Regions from separate parts of the Macrococcus psychrotolerans genome, predicted to be linked through region 1. Evidence: riboswitches for the same ligand, from Rfam matches in the RefSeq annotation. Region 1 holds a riboswitch; each other region holds the start of a gene.
The links. A riboswitch is a leader RNA that binds a small molecule or an ion and turns the genes downstream of it on or off. The one in region 1 is predicted to bind S-adenosylmethionine.
Positions count from the first base shown of each region.

Region 2: it holds a riboswitch for S-adenosylmethionine, as region 1 does, so the genes downstream of both, QA539_RS01030 (aminotransferase class I/II-fold pyridoxal phosphate-dependent enzyme) here and QA539_RS00405 (O-acetylhomoserine aminocarboxypropyltransferase/cysteine synthase family protein) in region 1, are expected to answer to the same signal.
Region 3: it holds a riboswitch for S-adenosylmethionine, as region 1 does, so the genes downstream of both, metK (methionine adenosyltransferase) here and QA539_RS00405 (O-acetylhomoserine aminocarboxypropyltransferase/cysteine synthase family protein) in region 1, are expected to answer to the same signal.

Region 1 covers NZ_CP124591.1:82,355-87,663, reverse strand. The annotation lists gene QA539_RS00425 (GNAT family N-acetyltransferase) at 89-577, shown strand; gene QA539_RS00420 (thioredoxin family protein) at 603-920, shown strand; gene QA539_RS00415 (hypothetical protein) at 1,025-1,543, opposite strand; gene QA539_RS00410 (hypothetical protein) at 1,705-2,487, shown strand; SAM riboswitch class I at 2,562-2,657, shown strand; gene QA539_RS00405 (O-acetylhomoserine aminocarboxypropyltransferase/cysteine synthase family protein) at 2,721-3,998, shown strand; gene QA539_RS00400 (homoserine O-acetyltransferase/O-succinyltransferase family protein) at 4,000-4,764, shown strand; gene QA539_RS00395 (3-hydroxyacyl-CoA dehydrogenase) at 4,877-5,309, shown strand, end outside.
Region 2 covers NZ_CP124591.1:205,693-211,001, forward strand. The annotation lists gene QA539_RS01025 (efflux RND transporter permease subunit) at 1-2,949, shown strand, start outside; SAM riboswitch class I at 3,014-3,114, shown strand; gene QA539_RS01030 (aminotransferase class I/II-fold pyridoxal phosphate-dependent enzyme) at 3,172-4,335, shown strand; gene QA539_RS01035 (hypothetical protein) at 4,370-4,687, opposite strand; gene QA539_RS01040 (MFS transporter) at 4,684-5,309, opposite strand, start outside.
Region 3 covers NZ_CP124591.1:1,560,639-1,565,947, reverse strand. The annotation lists gene QA539_RS08000 (hypothetical protein) at 1-242, opposite strand, end outside; gene ytkD (RNA deprotection pyrophosphohydrolase) at 280-747, shown strand; gene QA539_RS07990 (alpha/beta hydrolase family protein) at 737-1,495, shown strand; gene pckA (phosphoenolpyruvate carboxykinase (ATP)) at 1,546-3,138, opposite strand; SAM riboswitch class I at 3,326-3,436, shown strand; gene metK (methionine adenosyltransferase) at 3,529-4,719, shown strand; gene QA539_RS07975 (hypothetical protein) at 4,761-4,922, opposite strand; gene QA539_RS07970 (nuclease-related domain-containing protein) at 5,140-5,309, shown strand, end outside.

The DNA of each region.
Region 1 (5,309 bases):
TTTTAGAAATATATTTTAAATCATATTATTATACGTAATATTATAAATGCGTTATGCTTTTAATATTAAAAAATTGTGGAGGTTTATAATGATTAGACATGCAACTCAGAATGACTTACCGAAAATATTGGACATTTATAATCATGCCATTTTAAATACAACAGCAATATATACTTATGAAAAAACGAGTTTGCTGGAACGTAAACAATGGTTAATGGAAAAAGAAAAGCAAGGGTATCCAGTGTTTATCTTTGAAATTGATGGTCGTGTAGCTGGTTTTGCTACTTATGGTCCTTTCAGAAACTTTGCAGCTTATCAATTTACCGTAGAACACTCTGTATATGTCTCACCTTATTTCAGACATATGGGTATCGGAGAAAAACTGCTGAGTCATATTATCGATAGTGCACGCAGCGAAGGTTACAAGACAATGGTAGCAGGTATCGATTCAGAAAATAAAGGTAGCATTTATCTACACAAAAAATTTAATTTTAAATATACAGGCACTTTAAAGGACGTTGGTTATAAGTTTAATAAATGGCTTGATCTTGATTTCTATCAGTTACTCTTGAAATAAATAATAAATAATAAAGGAGTTTCACATGAAACAAATCCATGCATATGATGAATTACAATCCTTTTTACAAAACAACGAAAAGGCACTTGTATACGTCATGACTACTGGTTGTTCAGTATGTCATGCAGATTATCCAAAAGTTAAGGCTATTGCAACAGATATAAATATACCATCTGTATATCTACTCGCAGACGAAGTTCCAGAAGCTGCGGGCCAGCTCAGTTTATTTTCTTCACCTGTCGTCATTTTATTTAATCATGAGAAAGAGTACCATCGACAAGCTCGTATTATCGATTTTGATATGCTAAAGCTACGTATCAATCAACTACTTCAAGAATATTAATTACCTTCACTCCATCTATCATTGAACCTGAACGATGCAGAAATAATATTTTCTGCATCGCTCAGGTTATTTAATAGCGGATATGCCCTTCTTATAATCGTACTCTATTCTACCTGGAACGCCACTTCTATACTATCGTCTACAAAAGAATGTCTGATACTATCTGCAAATGGGTTATCAAGTGGTGTGCCTACATAAATATGCACTTTATTCTCACCTATTTTTATACTGTCCTTAATCGGTTGCATCCCATCATATGTTTTTATTCTAATATCAGCAAGCTCTAGTTTATACTTCCCATTTTCCGGTACAACAAAAGCAAACCCTGAGTATGTCTGCTTATTTTCTTTGTATGAAACTTGTATAACATAAAATGGTGTCTTCCATTTTTTATTCGGCGTATAGATTGCGGATACAAGATCATCACTTTTAATCACATCGTTCACCAATGCCTTTTGCGCTTCTTCCATAGAATTGTAGGTGCCTTTTTCTATCGCCTTAATTTCTTTCGTCTTCACTTCATGTTGCGCTGTATCCTGCGGTAATTTCTGCCATACAATCAGTGAAAATAAAATAATTGCTAGTAAACATCCAAACACCAATACTTTCTGGTGGTTATTCATATAGATTCCCCCTAACATTTAACATCTCTTAATACAATTATATCGAAAAACAAGAGATAAAGTAAGCGTTTTCAAATATGTTTGAGGAATAAAAATTTGTATGTAGTATTATATATTTAAAATATGGGTAAACATATTAAAAATAACAAGCAGGTGACTTTATGGATAACGCTACTTTTATCGTTGATACAATTGAACGCTATGCAACTACAACACGAGGTGCTAAAAGAGCACATGCTAAAGGAAACCAATATATAGGGAAACTACAGTTAAATGAGATGGGAAAACGGATATTCAATTTAGACGATACACAATTAGATGTGATTGTCAGACTTTCAGACGCACCTCCCAATAGAAATGTACCTTCTAATCTAGTACCACTTAAAGGACTTGCGTTGCATATTAAACAGGCACATATTAATCTTGTGATGGTAACATTTCCGTACTTCCCCTGGACAAAAGAGGTCTCTATAGTGAAAATCGCTCAATACATACATGCCATTCATAAAAGTGAAAGTAAATTATTGAAAATTAATTTATTAAGACATTTATTAAAAATTGAAGATTTCAATAAACATCTTATGAAGTTTATTCTTAATCAACCGATCAAGACAACTATGAATCAAACATTTCATAACTTACATTATTTTAAATACAATGAACAATTTATAAGATTTCATGCACGTAAGAAGTACAATCAAATAACATTATATGCCGAAATTTATGATGAGATTAAACCGATTTCAGAATTACGGAAAGACGCTGTTATTGAAGAAATTGCTCATATTGAACTTACATCCGAAACAAGCGAAACATATACTACGTTCGACCCGTTGCAAACTGGATCACTGGATGCTGTCTATGACGAAATATTAAATTTACGTTCAGAGATGTATAAAATATCAAATCAACATAGAAACGAAGAAGGCATAACCTTAGAATAAAATATTTTAAAAATTCAAATTATAGTTTGACAATTTTTAAAATGCGTTATATTATACTAATTAACAATTTCATATGCTTATCCAGAGCGGTGGAGGGACTGGCCCTATGAAACCCGGCAACCTATTAATTTAGGTGCTAATTCCAGCAGGTATATCCTGAAAGATAAGGTATTTTATGAGTCTATCTTTTAGGTAGACTCTTTTTTTATATTAATTTACGAGGAGGTCATCATATGACAAATTCATTCCATTTTGAAACCATTCAGGTTCACGCTGGCCATTCAGTTGATAGTGCATCTCATTCACGTGCTGTGCCTATCTACCAAACTTCTTCTTTCGTGTTTGATGACACGGAGCATGCTGCTAATTTATTCGGTTTGAAAGAAGCAGGTAATATTTATTCAAGATTGACTAATCCTACAAACGCAGTCTTAGAAGAACGTGTTGCCCAGCTTGAAGGAGGCGTTGCTGCTGTGGCAGTATCTTCAGGCATGGCCGCAATTACGTATGCAATCTTAGCACTTGCATCAAGTGGAGATCATATCGTTTCATCTGCATCACTATATGGCGGGACACATACATTATTCAGTCACACTTTACCGAAATATGGTATTGAGGTTGATATCGTAGACACTTCAAATATCGACAATATTAGAAATGCTATTAAAGGTAATACTAAAGCTGTCTTTATTGAAACGATTGGTAATCCTGAAGGTAATATCGAAGACTTCGAACAACTGTCAGCCATCGCAAAGTCAGCAGATATTCCACTGATTGTAGATAACACATTTGCTTCCCCTTATTTATTCCGTCCAATTGAACACGGTGCTCATATCGTTGTGCATTCAGCCACTAAATTTATTGGTGGACATGGTAATTCTATCGGCGGAATTATAATAGATGGTGGGAACTTTAATTGGGATAACGGCAAATTTGAAGGGCTTTCTGCACCTGATGCATCATATCATAACTTAGTATTTACAGAAGCCTTTAAAGACGCTGCATATGCTGCTAAAATTCGTACTACATTATTACGAGATACTGGCGCATCACTTTCACCATTTAATGCTTTCTTACTAATCCAAGGACTTGAAACACTTTCCTTACGCGTAGAAAGACATGTAGAAAATGCTCAGAAAGTAGCAGAGTATCTTGAATCACATCCAAAAGTTGCATGGGTGAAATATGCCGGATTATCTTCAAGCAAATACTTTAACTTAAAACAAAAGTATTTACCTAATGGTGCTGGATCTATTTTTACATTTGGTGTTACTGGAGGTTATGAAGCTGGTAAGAAGTTCATTGAATCACTAGAATTATTTTCATTGCTTGCAAATGTCGGCGATGCTAAATCACTAGTAATACACCCTGCAAGTACCACGCATGCACAATTGACTGACAGCGAGCAACTTGAAGCTGGTGTTCGACCAGAAACCATCCGTTTATCTATCGGGATTGAGCATGTTGATGATATTATAGCTGATTTAGAGAAAGGACTCTCTGCAATATAATATGACAGTACGTCTTCTCATCATCAATCTCATGCCAGATAAACAAGCAACAGAACAACACTTTAAAAGAATAACAGATGCATTAAGTTTTGATATTAAGACTGAATATCTCTATCTGACTTCACACCATTACAAAAATACGAGCATCTCCTACTTAAAGCAACATTATAAGTGTTTGAACGATATTAAGGATACTGATTATGACGCCATGATTATTACTGGTGCAGCGCTAGAGCATCTGGAATTTAATGAAGTTACCTATATTGATGAACTCAATAAAATTATGGAATGGTCCAAAGAACATATAAAAAAAAGGATTTTCATTTGCTGGGCAGCACAGTATGCCCTCTATAAGAACTACGGTATCAAACCTATAAAAAATGATAAAAAGTTGTCGGGAATATATCTTTATAACATTAATCCATCCCATCCCCTTTATAAAGATAGAACATACTATTATTCACCTCAGTCTAGGTACATGCAAATTAACCCCGAAATAAAAGCAATTAATGATCTGAGCTTAATATCGTATAAAGGAAATGATATCGACATAATAACGAATAAAAAACATACTGATTATTACTTTGCCGGACATTTAGAATACAATCAATATACATTAGCTAAAGAATATGAACGCGATTTAAAAATAAATAGTGATACCCCTATCCCTGAAAATTATTTTATAGATGACTCTAGCACACCTTTAGAAGCAAGATGGTATAGTAGTGCTGAAGAAATCTATGAATTTATTCTAAAAAAAGAATAAACGTCAAATTCACATCATTTGTCTTTTATCATACAGATAGCCATTAGCCGTCCTTTTATTTTCAGAATATTGTGATATATTAAAAACAATAACATATTTAGGAGATGGTGATATGGATATTAAAAACGTAACCGTCGCCGGAGCAGGCGTCTTAGGTAGCCAAATTGCTTTTCAAGCTGCATTCTTTGGATTTAAGGTCACGTTGTATGATATAAATGATGAGGCTGTTAAAGCAGGACGAGAGAAATTACAGAAATTAGTACCAATATATGCTGATTATTTCAATAATGAAAAACTGGCACAGGAGACCTTGAATAAAATTAAAATTACATCTGACCTAGAGGCATCTCTTAAAGATTCAGATTTAATGATTGAAGCAATTCCTGAATTATTCAATATTAAAGTAGATTTCTACAAATCTGTGGCTAATCTTGCACCAGAAAAGACTATTTTTGCAACGAATTCATCTACAATGATGCCAAGTCAATTCAGAGAAGATACAGGAAGAGAAGAAAAATTCCTCGCGCTGCATTTCGCTAATGAAG
Region 2 (5,309 bases), 120 kb from region 1:
GTAGATAAAGTAACGAGTCAATCGTTAGAGAATGCATCTGCAGTCACTGTTCAATATAAGTTTGGAACAGATATGGACAAAGCGCAATCAGAATTAGAGAAACAAATTGAGAAGGTTGATCTTCCAGAAGGTGCGCAAGAGAAACAGATTTCACAAATGTCGATGTACACTTTCCCAATCATTAGCTATTCACTTTCAAGCGATAAGGCAGATATTAAAAATCTGACAAAGCGTATTAAAGAAGATTTAGTTCCAGAAATTGAAGGTGTAGAAGGTGTTACAAATGTAACGTTTTCTGGACAAGAAGTTGAACAAGTTGAGCTACAATTTGATGATAAGAAGTTAAAGAAAAATAATTTAACAGAAGAGTCTGTACTTCAATTCATTAAAGGTGCTACAACCGATGCACCACTTGGATTATATACGTTTGGTAGCAATTTAAAGAGTATCATCGTAAATGGTCAATTTACTAGTGTGGATGCTCTTAAAGATTTAAAGATCCCATTATCAGGCGGAGATAATCAAGCTGATACTGCTAAAGCCTCACCTGAAGAACAGGCGGCGCTTGCGAAGATGATGCAGGCCGGTAAAGTACCAACAGTAATGCTTTCTGACATTGCTACGATTAAAAATGTAGAGAGTCGTGAATCTATTTCTAAGACAAATGGTAAAGATTCACTAAGCATACAAGTCATTAAGTCAGATGATGCGAATACTGTAGCGTTAGCAAACGATGTAAAAGATAAAGTAAAGGAATTTAAGAAGAATAATAAAGATATTAATGCTGTACTGATGATGGATCAGGCAAAACCGATTGAAGACTCTGTAAAAACGATGGCAGAAAAAGCAATTATTGGAGCATTGTTTGCAGTGATCATGATACTCGTGTTCCTAAGAAATATCCGTTCAACGATGATTGCGGTCGTATCCATTCCGATGTCTATATTAATGGCAATGTTAATCCTTAAACAGATGGATATTTCACTTAATATTATGACACTTGGAGCGATGACAGTTGCAATTGGCCGTGTTATTGATGACTCTATCGTCGTTATCGAGAATATATTCCGACGTATGTCTGACCCTAAAGAGAAATTGAGTGGTTCTGAGTTAATTAGCAGCGCGACTAAAGAGATGTTTATACCGATTATGAGTTCGACGATGGTCACAATTGCAGTATTCTTACCACTTGGACTGGTGTCGGGTTCTATCGGTGAAATCTTTAGACCTTTTGCTTATACAGTCGTATTTGCATTGTTGGCCTCATTATTAATTGCAATTACGATTGTACCGATGCTTGGACATACATTCTTTAAGAATGGTATTAAAGGGCATCATGATGATGAAGCAAAGGTAGGGCGTATTGCAAGTTTCTATCATAAAGTATTAGAATGGTCTTTAAAACATAAGCTTATCGTCTCACTATTAAGTATCGGTCTCCTCCTTGGTAGCTTGTTCTTAACGCCATTTCTAGGGACGTCATTCATTTCAACAGGGGAAGATAAGTTTCTTGCATTAACTTACAAGCCTAAACCTGGTGAAACTGAAGAAGAGGTTGTAAAAAAAGGTGAGCAAGTTCAGAAAACTTTAGCTGAGAATAACGATGTAGTAAATATTCAGTACTCAGTTGGAGGAGAAAATCCATTTAACCCGGTTGCTACTAACGATATGGCAATGATGGTTGAATATAAGAAGGATACACCAAAGTGGGAAAGTGAAGCGGAACGTGTATTGAACAAAATCGCTTCTTTCAAACATGAAGGAACTTGGAAGAACCAGGATTTTGCAACGGGTGGTTCGACCAATACAGTAACGGTTACTGTTAACGGTCCATCGATGAATGAAATAAGACCGGTTACAGAGCAGCTTGAGAAAGAAATGAAAGACGTTAATACTGTTACGAATGTAAGTTCATCATTAACGGATAGTTATGATGCATATACATTAAAGGTAGATCATAACAAGTTATCTGAACGCGGACTAACTGCAGGTCAGATTGCAATGGCATTAAATCAACGTAGTGATAATAAAGTTGTCACTAAAATAGGTGATAATGGCAAGTCGACAGATGTTGTTCTGACAAAAGAAAAAGAATCAAAATGGACAAAAGATAAATTAGAGAATACAAAGATTACTTCACCACTCGGTAAAGAGATTAAGTTGAGCGATGTCGTAACGATTGAAGAAGGAAAGACGTCAGATACAATTAAACGTGAAGACGGTAATATATCGGCTACAGTAGAAGGTAAGATTAAAGGAAAAGATGTTAGCCAGGCTACACAAGATGTTGCAAAGAAAGTAAACGCATTAAAACACCCTTCAAATGTTGATGTACATATTGGAGGAACGAGTGAAGATATCGGCGAGAGCTTCTCTCAACTCGGACTTGCGATGCTTGCCGCTATCGGAATCGTTTACCTGATACTTGTACTGACATTTAAAGGAGGACTTGCGCCACTTGCCATATTATTCTCGTTACCGTTTACGATTATCGGGGTAATATTAGGACTTCTCGCGTTTGGGGAGACGCTTTCTGTACCATCGATGATTGGTATGCTCATGCTCATTGGTATCGTTGTTACGAATGCGATTGTGCTGATTGATCGCGTTATCAATAAAGAAGCAGAAGGATTATCAACACGTGATGCATTGCTTGAAGCAGCGATGACTCGTGTGCGTCCAATCTTGATGACTGCACTTGCTACAGTAGGCGCATTGTTACCATTACTGTTTGGAGGAGACGGCTCTGTGCTTATTTCTAAGGCACTTGCTGTAACAGTAATCGGTGGATTGACTTCTTCAACATTATTAACATTAATCGTTGTCCCTGTAGTGTATGAAATATTAATGAACTTGAAGCAGAGATTTACGAAAGATGAAAAAAAGATTAATCCATTTATACCAACGCATGATGCGTCAACACGTGTGCATATTAAAGATAATAGATAAAATATTCTGAATACAGTTGACGTATTGTTTGAACTATACTATAGTGATATCACCAATTAAATATTTCTTATCCAGAGAAGTGGAGGGAACTGGCCCTATGATACTTCAGCAACAGGCTTTAAGTACTGTGCTAAATCCAGCAAGCATATGCTTGGTAGATAAGTGCCACATCGGCGTCATTGCTACTGAAGCAATGACGCTTTTCTATTTTAAAAGGAGCGAATGTCTGTGAGTTCTAAATTATTAAGTTCAATACCTGAAAGTTATTTTGGTAAGACGATGGGTAGGAAGCTTGAAGTCGGGGATAAACCATTGATTAATACAGCAGTTGGTATCCCTGACCAACAAGTGGATCGTACGGTGCTGAAAGCTTTACAAGATGCCATTGTCAATCCTGATAACCATAGATACGGCGTATTCCGTGGCAAGGAGGCATTGAAGAAAGAGATTCAGAAGTTTTATAAAGATGTCTATGATGTTTCATTGGAGGATGATGAAATTTGTATTCTTTATGGTACGAAAAATGGTCTTGTTCATATCCCTACATGTGTCATTGAACCTGGTGAAGGTGTATTACTCCCTAATCCTGGATATACGGATTATCTTGCTGGTGTAAAGCTTGCTCGAGGATTACATTATGAATTGCCATTACACCCTGAAAATCATTACCTACCTGACTTTGATAATATAGATAAAGCGCAACTTAATAATACAAAGCTGATTTATCTTAACTATCCATCTAATCCAACTGGGGCAGTAGCGACTCAAGCATTCTTTGATGATACAATTATGCGTTTTAAAGATACTGAAACAAAGATCGTCCATGACTTTGCCTATGCTGCTTTTGGATTTAATGGTAAGAATCCAAGCATTCTTGCTTCACCTCATGCGAAAGAAGTTGCTGTAGAAATATATTCGTTATCTAAAGGCTTTAATATGTCCGGTGTACGTGTCGGATTTGCTGTAGGGAATAAAGAGATTGTGAGTGCTCTGAACTATTTTCAGGATCATACTCAAGTTGGTATGTGGGGCGTTGTACAAGACGCAGCGAAAGCAGCGCTCGAACTAGGAGAACCTTATCTAGAAAGTCAAAACAATATATTTAAAGCACGACGCGATAAAGTGACAGCGTATTTAAAACAACTTCAAATTCCATTTGAGCCGATGGACGGTGGTATATTTTTATGGGTACGAGTGCCAGACGGTTTTGAGGGGGAAGCGTATACAGATTATTTATTAAAGCAAGAATCAATATTAGTAACTCCAGGAATCCCGTTTGGATCACGCGGTAAGAATTACATTAGAATCTCACTTGCGATTGATGATCTGTTGATAGATGAACTGCTTGAGCGCTTAAAAAATACAAAAGAATTATATATAAAATAAGAACTTACAAAGCATTACTTTGTAAGTTCTTATTTTATAGGTATATCGCACAAAGTACGATAATCATTAGCGCCATAACGATAGAGAAGAGATTAAGAATTAGCTTTGCTTTCTGGTCATTAAACTTAAATTTATAGTTAGAAATCTCTATATTTAAAAATAAACAAAGTGCAAGTAATGTAATCCAGAACTTTATCGTTCCAAGATGCATCAGTGCAACGAAGATGAAGACAACGAACACAGCACCAAGTATGATTCTTAAAAAATCCAGCAGACGCATGTTAATCATATAGATGCTTGTATAACTTACGATCAGATACATCATCATAAGTAAAATAATTAATATAATCATACGACTCTTCCTTTCTTATAATAAATAAATAGTAGGATTAAACCAAGTACGGAAGTGAGTGCACCGAAATAAAATGGCATTTCTAAATTTCTGGAAAGCAGTGCAGTAAATAACAAAGGACCGAGAATACGACCTAAACTATCCATACTGTAACTGATAGAAGTAAGTTTTCCCATTTTATTATTCGAAGTTTCTTTCGTCAATTGACTCGTCAGTAATGTTCTTACAAGGGCATTACCAGACATAAGGAGCACAAGACAGAGTCCGGCATAAAATAAATTCATGGAAAAAGGCAGCATAATAAATGCAACAATTGTAATCAATTGTCCTGTTATGATCACTGGTTTTTCTTGACCGTGCTTCACTTTACGTAAGTACCCACCTTGTAATCCAGCATTAACAAGCCCGCCAATCATAAAGAGCATTCCCATTTGTGTTGCAGTAATATTAATCTTCTCTATTTCAAAGAGCTGAAATGAGCTCTCCATCCCACTCATCGTAAACGTCACAATAAATGTTGATAATAAGAGCATATAGATTGCCGGAGTTAACAGTTTAGTGTTCACAGTAGTCTGTTCTGTATCACTAGAATGCTGTAATGTTTCCTTAATAGTGAATAGAC
Region 3 (5,309 bases), 560 kb from region 1:
AGCGCACTTTCATTGATGGAATCATATTCAGAGTCAGTCGTCTGTGTAAACTTTGTCGTGAACTTATCATACATCGCAATCGTTTCATTCTCAGAATGAAGTGTTAAGCTTTCTGTATTCTTAACACGCTGCTGAAGCTTTGTTAATAGTTCATCGTTCGTCAGCTTCTTTTCTTGTTCTTTCGTTGAACAACTTGCGAGAATTAATGCTAAAATAAATATAACTACAGAAAATTTCTTCATCAAATAACCTCTTAATAATAATAGATTGGAGACTGCTATGGAATTTCATGACCATGCCGGAAATAAAGTCTTACTGACTTTAAATGATCAGCCGGATAGCGATAATAAACATGTACTTATCATAACAAATTATAACGGGAAATACTTACTTACGCATAATAAATTTCGTGGTGTGGAGTTTCCAGGTGGCAAAGTTGAACAAGAGGAGACGTCACTAGAAGCGGCAAAGCGCGAACTGTATGAAGAGACAGGCGGAATAATCGATACGATACGCTATATTGGGACATACACTGTTTATGCAGGGAAGCCATTTAAGAAAGACGTGTACTATGCACAAATTAAACATATAGAAGAACAAGACGATTATATGGAAACGAACGGGCCAGTGATCGTGGCAAAACTTGATGAAGTGGCAGAGAGCGATAAAAGCTTTATATTAAAAGACGACTGCGTCAACTATATCGTAGGGGTATTACAGAAAGATGGGGAATATGATGTTCAATAGAACGAAGATTAACGCACAACTCGGTGGCATTCCTTTTGAGACGTTTGACTATCAATCAGATGACTATATCGTTAAAGCAATGATCTATGAACCGAAACACGTGAAACGCATCGTCATCTACTTAAGAGGCGGGAAAGGTGCAGTCGGAACGGTTAGACCAGCGAGACTGATGCAGTTTGCGTATAAGGACACACTGGTTGCAGCACCTTATTATCGCGGTACACACCAGAATGGTCAAGATGAATTCGCAGGTGCAGATAGAGAAGACGTCTATGCACTTGTAAGACTGTTAAGAGCACAGTACGACGTACCGATACACTTCGTTGGATTTTCGAGAGGCGGAATACAAGGGTTAGTAACGTATCAGGAAGCTGACGTGACATCCTTTATCACATGGGGAGGAGTGTCGAGTATCTACTATATGTATGATGAACGACAAGATCTTCGCAGTATGCTGAAACGCCTCGTCGGACCAATCAGTAACAAAGCGGCGTATGACCGACGAGAAGGGATTAATCTCGTAACGAAAGATAGCCCGCCAATCATGATTGTACATGGTACAGAAGACAAACTTGTCAGTATAGAGCATGCATATATGCTGATCGATAAATTAAAACAGCTCGGAATTAAGCATAAAGTGTTATTTATTGAAGGGGAGCAGCATGTGATGCGTCCAGACAATGAACGCTATGTATTACAGGAAATTGAAAAGTGGATGGAAGAAGTGGAAAGGGAAATAAAATCATAATATAGTAGATGAAAAAAACGCCACTTTAAAAAAAGCGACGTTTTTTTGTGCTATCCTCTAAAATTAAATCCACCTTTAGTTTCGATTTCAGCGGACTTCTCACCAAACTTCTTAAAGTTCTCCTGGAAGCGTAATGCCAAGTCTTTTGCTTTCTCATCATAAGCATCTTTGGATACCCATGCATGACGGGGATACAGAATCTCTGCCGGTACACCTGGTACATGCTTCGGAATATTAAGTCCGAAGATTTCATCCTGATGATACTCAACTGTCTTCAGTTCGCCGCTAATCGCACGTCGAATCATAGAACGTGTATGCGTTAAGTTCATGCGGCTACCGACACCATACTCTCCGCCAGTCCATCCTGTATTCACAAGATAAACTGCTGCATCATGTTTATCGATTAGATCCCCTAACATGTTCGCATATACTGTCGCATGTAACGGTAAGAACGGTGAGCCGAAGCATGTAGAGAATACCGGTTGTGGGCTTGTTACGCCACGTTCAGTTCCTGCTAATTTAGATGTAAATCCACTTAAGAAGTGATACATCGCTTGTTCTTTCGTTAATTTAGAGATTGGAGGTAACACACCGAACGCATCAGCAGTTAAGAAGATGATTGTATTCGCGTGTCCTGCAATTGATGGTAGAACGATATTATCGATATTATCGATTGGATAAGCTGCGCGAGTATTTTCAGTTAAAGATTTATCCGTGTAGTCCGGCACACCTTTTTCATCGACCTTAACGTTCTCGAGGATGGCACCGTAACGAATTGCGTCGTAGATCTGAGGTTCTTTCTCACGAGATAAGTCGATCGTCTTCGCATAGCAACCGCCTTCGATATTAAACACACCGTTGTCATTCCATCCGTGCTCATCATCACCGATAAGTTTACGCTGTGGATCTGCAGATAGTGTCGTCTTACCAGTACCAGATAATCCAAAGAATAACGCAACGTCCTTATTCTCACCGACGTTTGCTGAACAGTGCATGCTCATAATGCCTTGTGTCGGTAATAAGTAGTTCATCACACCGAAGATACCTTTTTTCATTTCGCCGGCGTATTCTGTACCACCAATTAAGATGATCTTATGACGGAAACTTGTAATGATGAATGTTTCAGATTTCGTTCCATCAACTGATGGATCAGCCTTAAAGTGTGGTGCAGAGATAATTGTGAAGTCAGGTGTAATGTTTAGTCCTTCTTCCGTTGTTTCAGGACGGATAAACATTGTACGTGCAAATAGGTTATGCCAAGCAAGTTCGTTCACAACGCGTAGTTGTAGTTGGGATGATTTATCAGCACCTGCATAGCCTTGGAATTCATAGATCTTTTCTTTTTTGCTTAAGTAGTCTGTCACTTTATCCAGTAAGTTTAAGAATACTTCTTCTTCGATAGGCTGGTTGATTGTACCCCAGTCGATGTTATCTTCAGTTTCAGCTTCACGCACGATGAACTTATCTTTCGGTGAGCGTCCAGTATATTTACCGGTTTCGCTGCGTACCGCACCGGATTCTGTTAACACACCTTCACCGTTGAATAGAATTTCCGTAATCAATTGTGTTCTTGATAATTGACGTTCTAGATTTCCAGTGTTTAATTTGCTCAGTTGCTCAATTACTTGAGTATTTTCCCCCATGGTCAGCCTCCAAAAAGTTATTGTTCTGCTTTTGTAAGCAGTTTCATGAAATAGTATAACATATCAATTTGAAGGTTTCATATAAATTATGTATAATCTTTATATTCGAAATTATTCAGAAAATTTCTGATATATGCGGTATTGTTGACAGTGAACATAAAGTTTAGTAATATCTAACTTGCGGATTCTCTTATCCAGAGTGGTGGAGGGACATGGACCCTTTGAAGCCCAGCAACCCTTAACAATGTGTTAAGTAAGGTGCCAAACCGTTTGCAGATTAATTTCTGAACGATAAGAGTAGAATGGTCGTTTATTGTGCCTTCTCTCTTACTAGGAGAGAAGGCTATTTTTTTTATAGTCCCGTAATTAAATTCAAGGAGTGTAATATATATGACAGACCGTAAATTATTTACATCAGAATCAGTAACAGAAGGACATCCGGATAAGATTGCTGACCAGATTAGTGATGCTATCTTAGACGAAATCCTAAAAGGAGATCCTAAAGCACGTGTTGCTTGTGAAACATCTGTAACAACAGGTATGGCGTTAATCGCAGGTGAAATCACAACGTCAACGTATGTTGATATTCCTAAAGTCGTGCGTGAAACAGTTAAAGAAATCGGTTATACACGTGCAAAGTTTGGTTATGACTTCCAGACGATGGCAGTGCTGACGGCAATCGATGAGCAGTCACCAGATATCGCTCAAGGTGTGGATAAAGCGTTAGAAGATCGTGATTCATTAACGGATTCTGATATTGAATCAATCGGTGCAGGTGACCAAGGTTTAATGTTCGGATTTGCTTGTAACGAAACAGAAAGCTTAATGCCATTACCAATTTCTTTATCACATGAACTTGCACGTCGTTTAACAGAAGTACGCAAAGACGGTACGTTAGATTATCTACGTCCAGACGGTAAGACACAAGTTACTGTTGAGTATGATGAAGCAGGGAAACCGAAACGTATCGATACGATCGTTATCTCATCTCAACACCATGAGAAGATTGAACTTGAACAAATTCAGGAAGATATTAAAGAACACGTGATCAAGCCGGTTGTTCCAGCGGATTTAATTGACGATGAAACAAAATACTTCATTAATCCAACGGGTCGTTTCGTAATCGGTGGTCCTCAAGGGGATGCGGGTCTTACAGGTCGTAAGATTATTGTAGATACGTACGGTGGTTATGCACGTCACGGTGGCGGTGCATTCAGTGGTAAGGATGCTACTAAAGTAGACCGTAGTGGTGCATATGCAGCACGTTACGTTGCGAAGAATATCGTAGCAGCAGGTCTTGCGGATAAGTGTGAAGTACAGTTAGCTTACGCTATCGGTGTAGCACAGCCTGTATCTATCTCTGTTGAAACTTATGGTACTTCAGACTACACGGAGCAGCAGCTTGTTGAAGCGGTACGTAAAACATTTGATTTACGTCCAGCAGGAATTATCCAGATGTTAGACTTACGTCGTCCAATCTACAAACAGACAGCAGCGTATGGTCACTTCGGTCGTACTGATGTTGACTTACCGTGGGAAGCGACAGATCGCGTCGATACATTAAAAGCCAATTTATCATAATAATAAAAGCTGTAAACCAATGAGGTTTACAGCTTTTATTATTATTCTTCGGTTGTCTCTTCTTCAGTAGATTCTTCAGTGCTTTCCTCTTTTGCTGCATCTTCAGTTTTAGCATCATCTGATTTCTCTTCATTACCACAAGCTCCTAGTAGTAGAGTTGACGCGAATGATCCTGCCAGTAACATTTGTTTGTACTTTGCCATTATCAAAACCTCCAATGTAGTTTGTCCGAGTATAGGTATGGACACTGCAAGTATTCCATTTAGATATTAAGGTATTGTTAATCTATTATAAAATAGTGTGAAATTTCTATTAAGATGTGAAAAGCAGTTTTATTTTTAAATTAATTTATCTAAAACAATGAAGTTGTGTCTCTTTTTCTTTATAATGAAACTATTAAACATTAGAAAGGTGAGAGCTATGTCTTTATCAAATTTACAACCCATGCATTATATCGCACTTGGATTAGCAGTAGCACTGTTGTTATTCATCGTGCTCTTTATATATGCACTATCGAGCAAGAAGAAAGCAATACGTGCAAAGGAAGAAGCACTGAACAAAGAACGTTCAGAAATGAAAAGTAACTACGA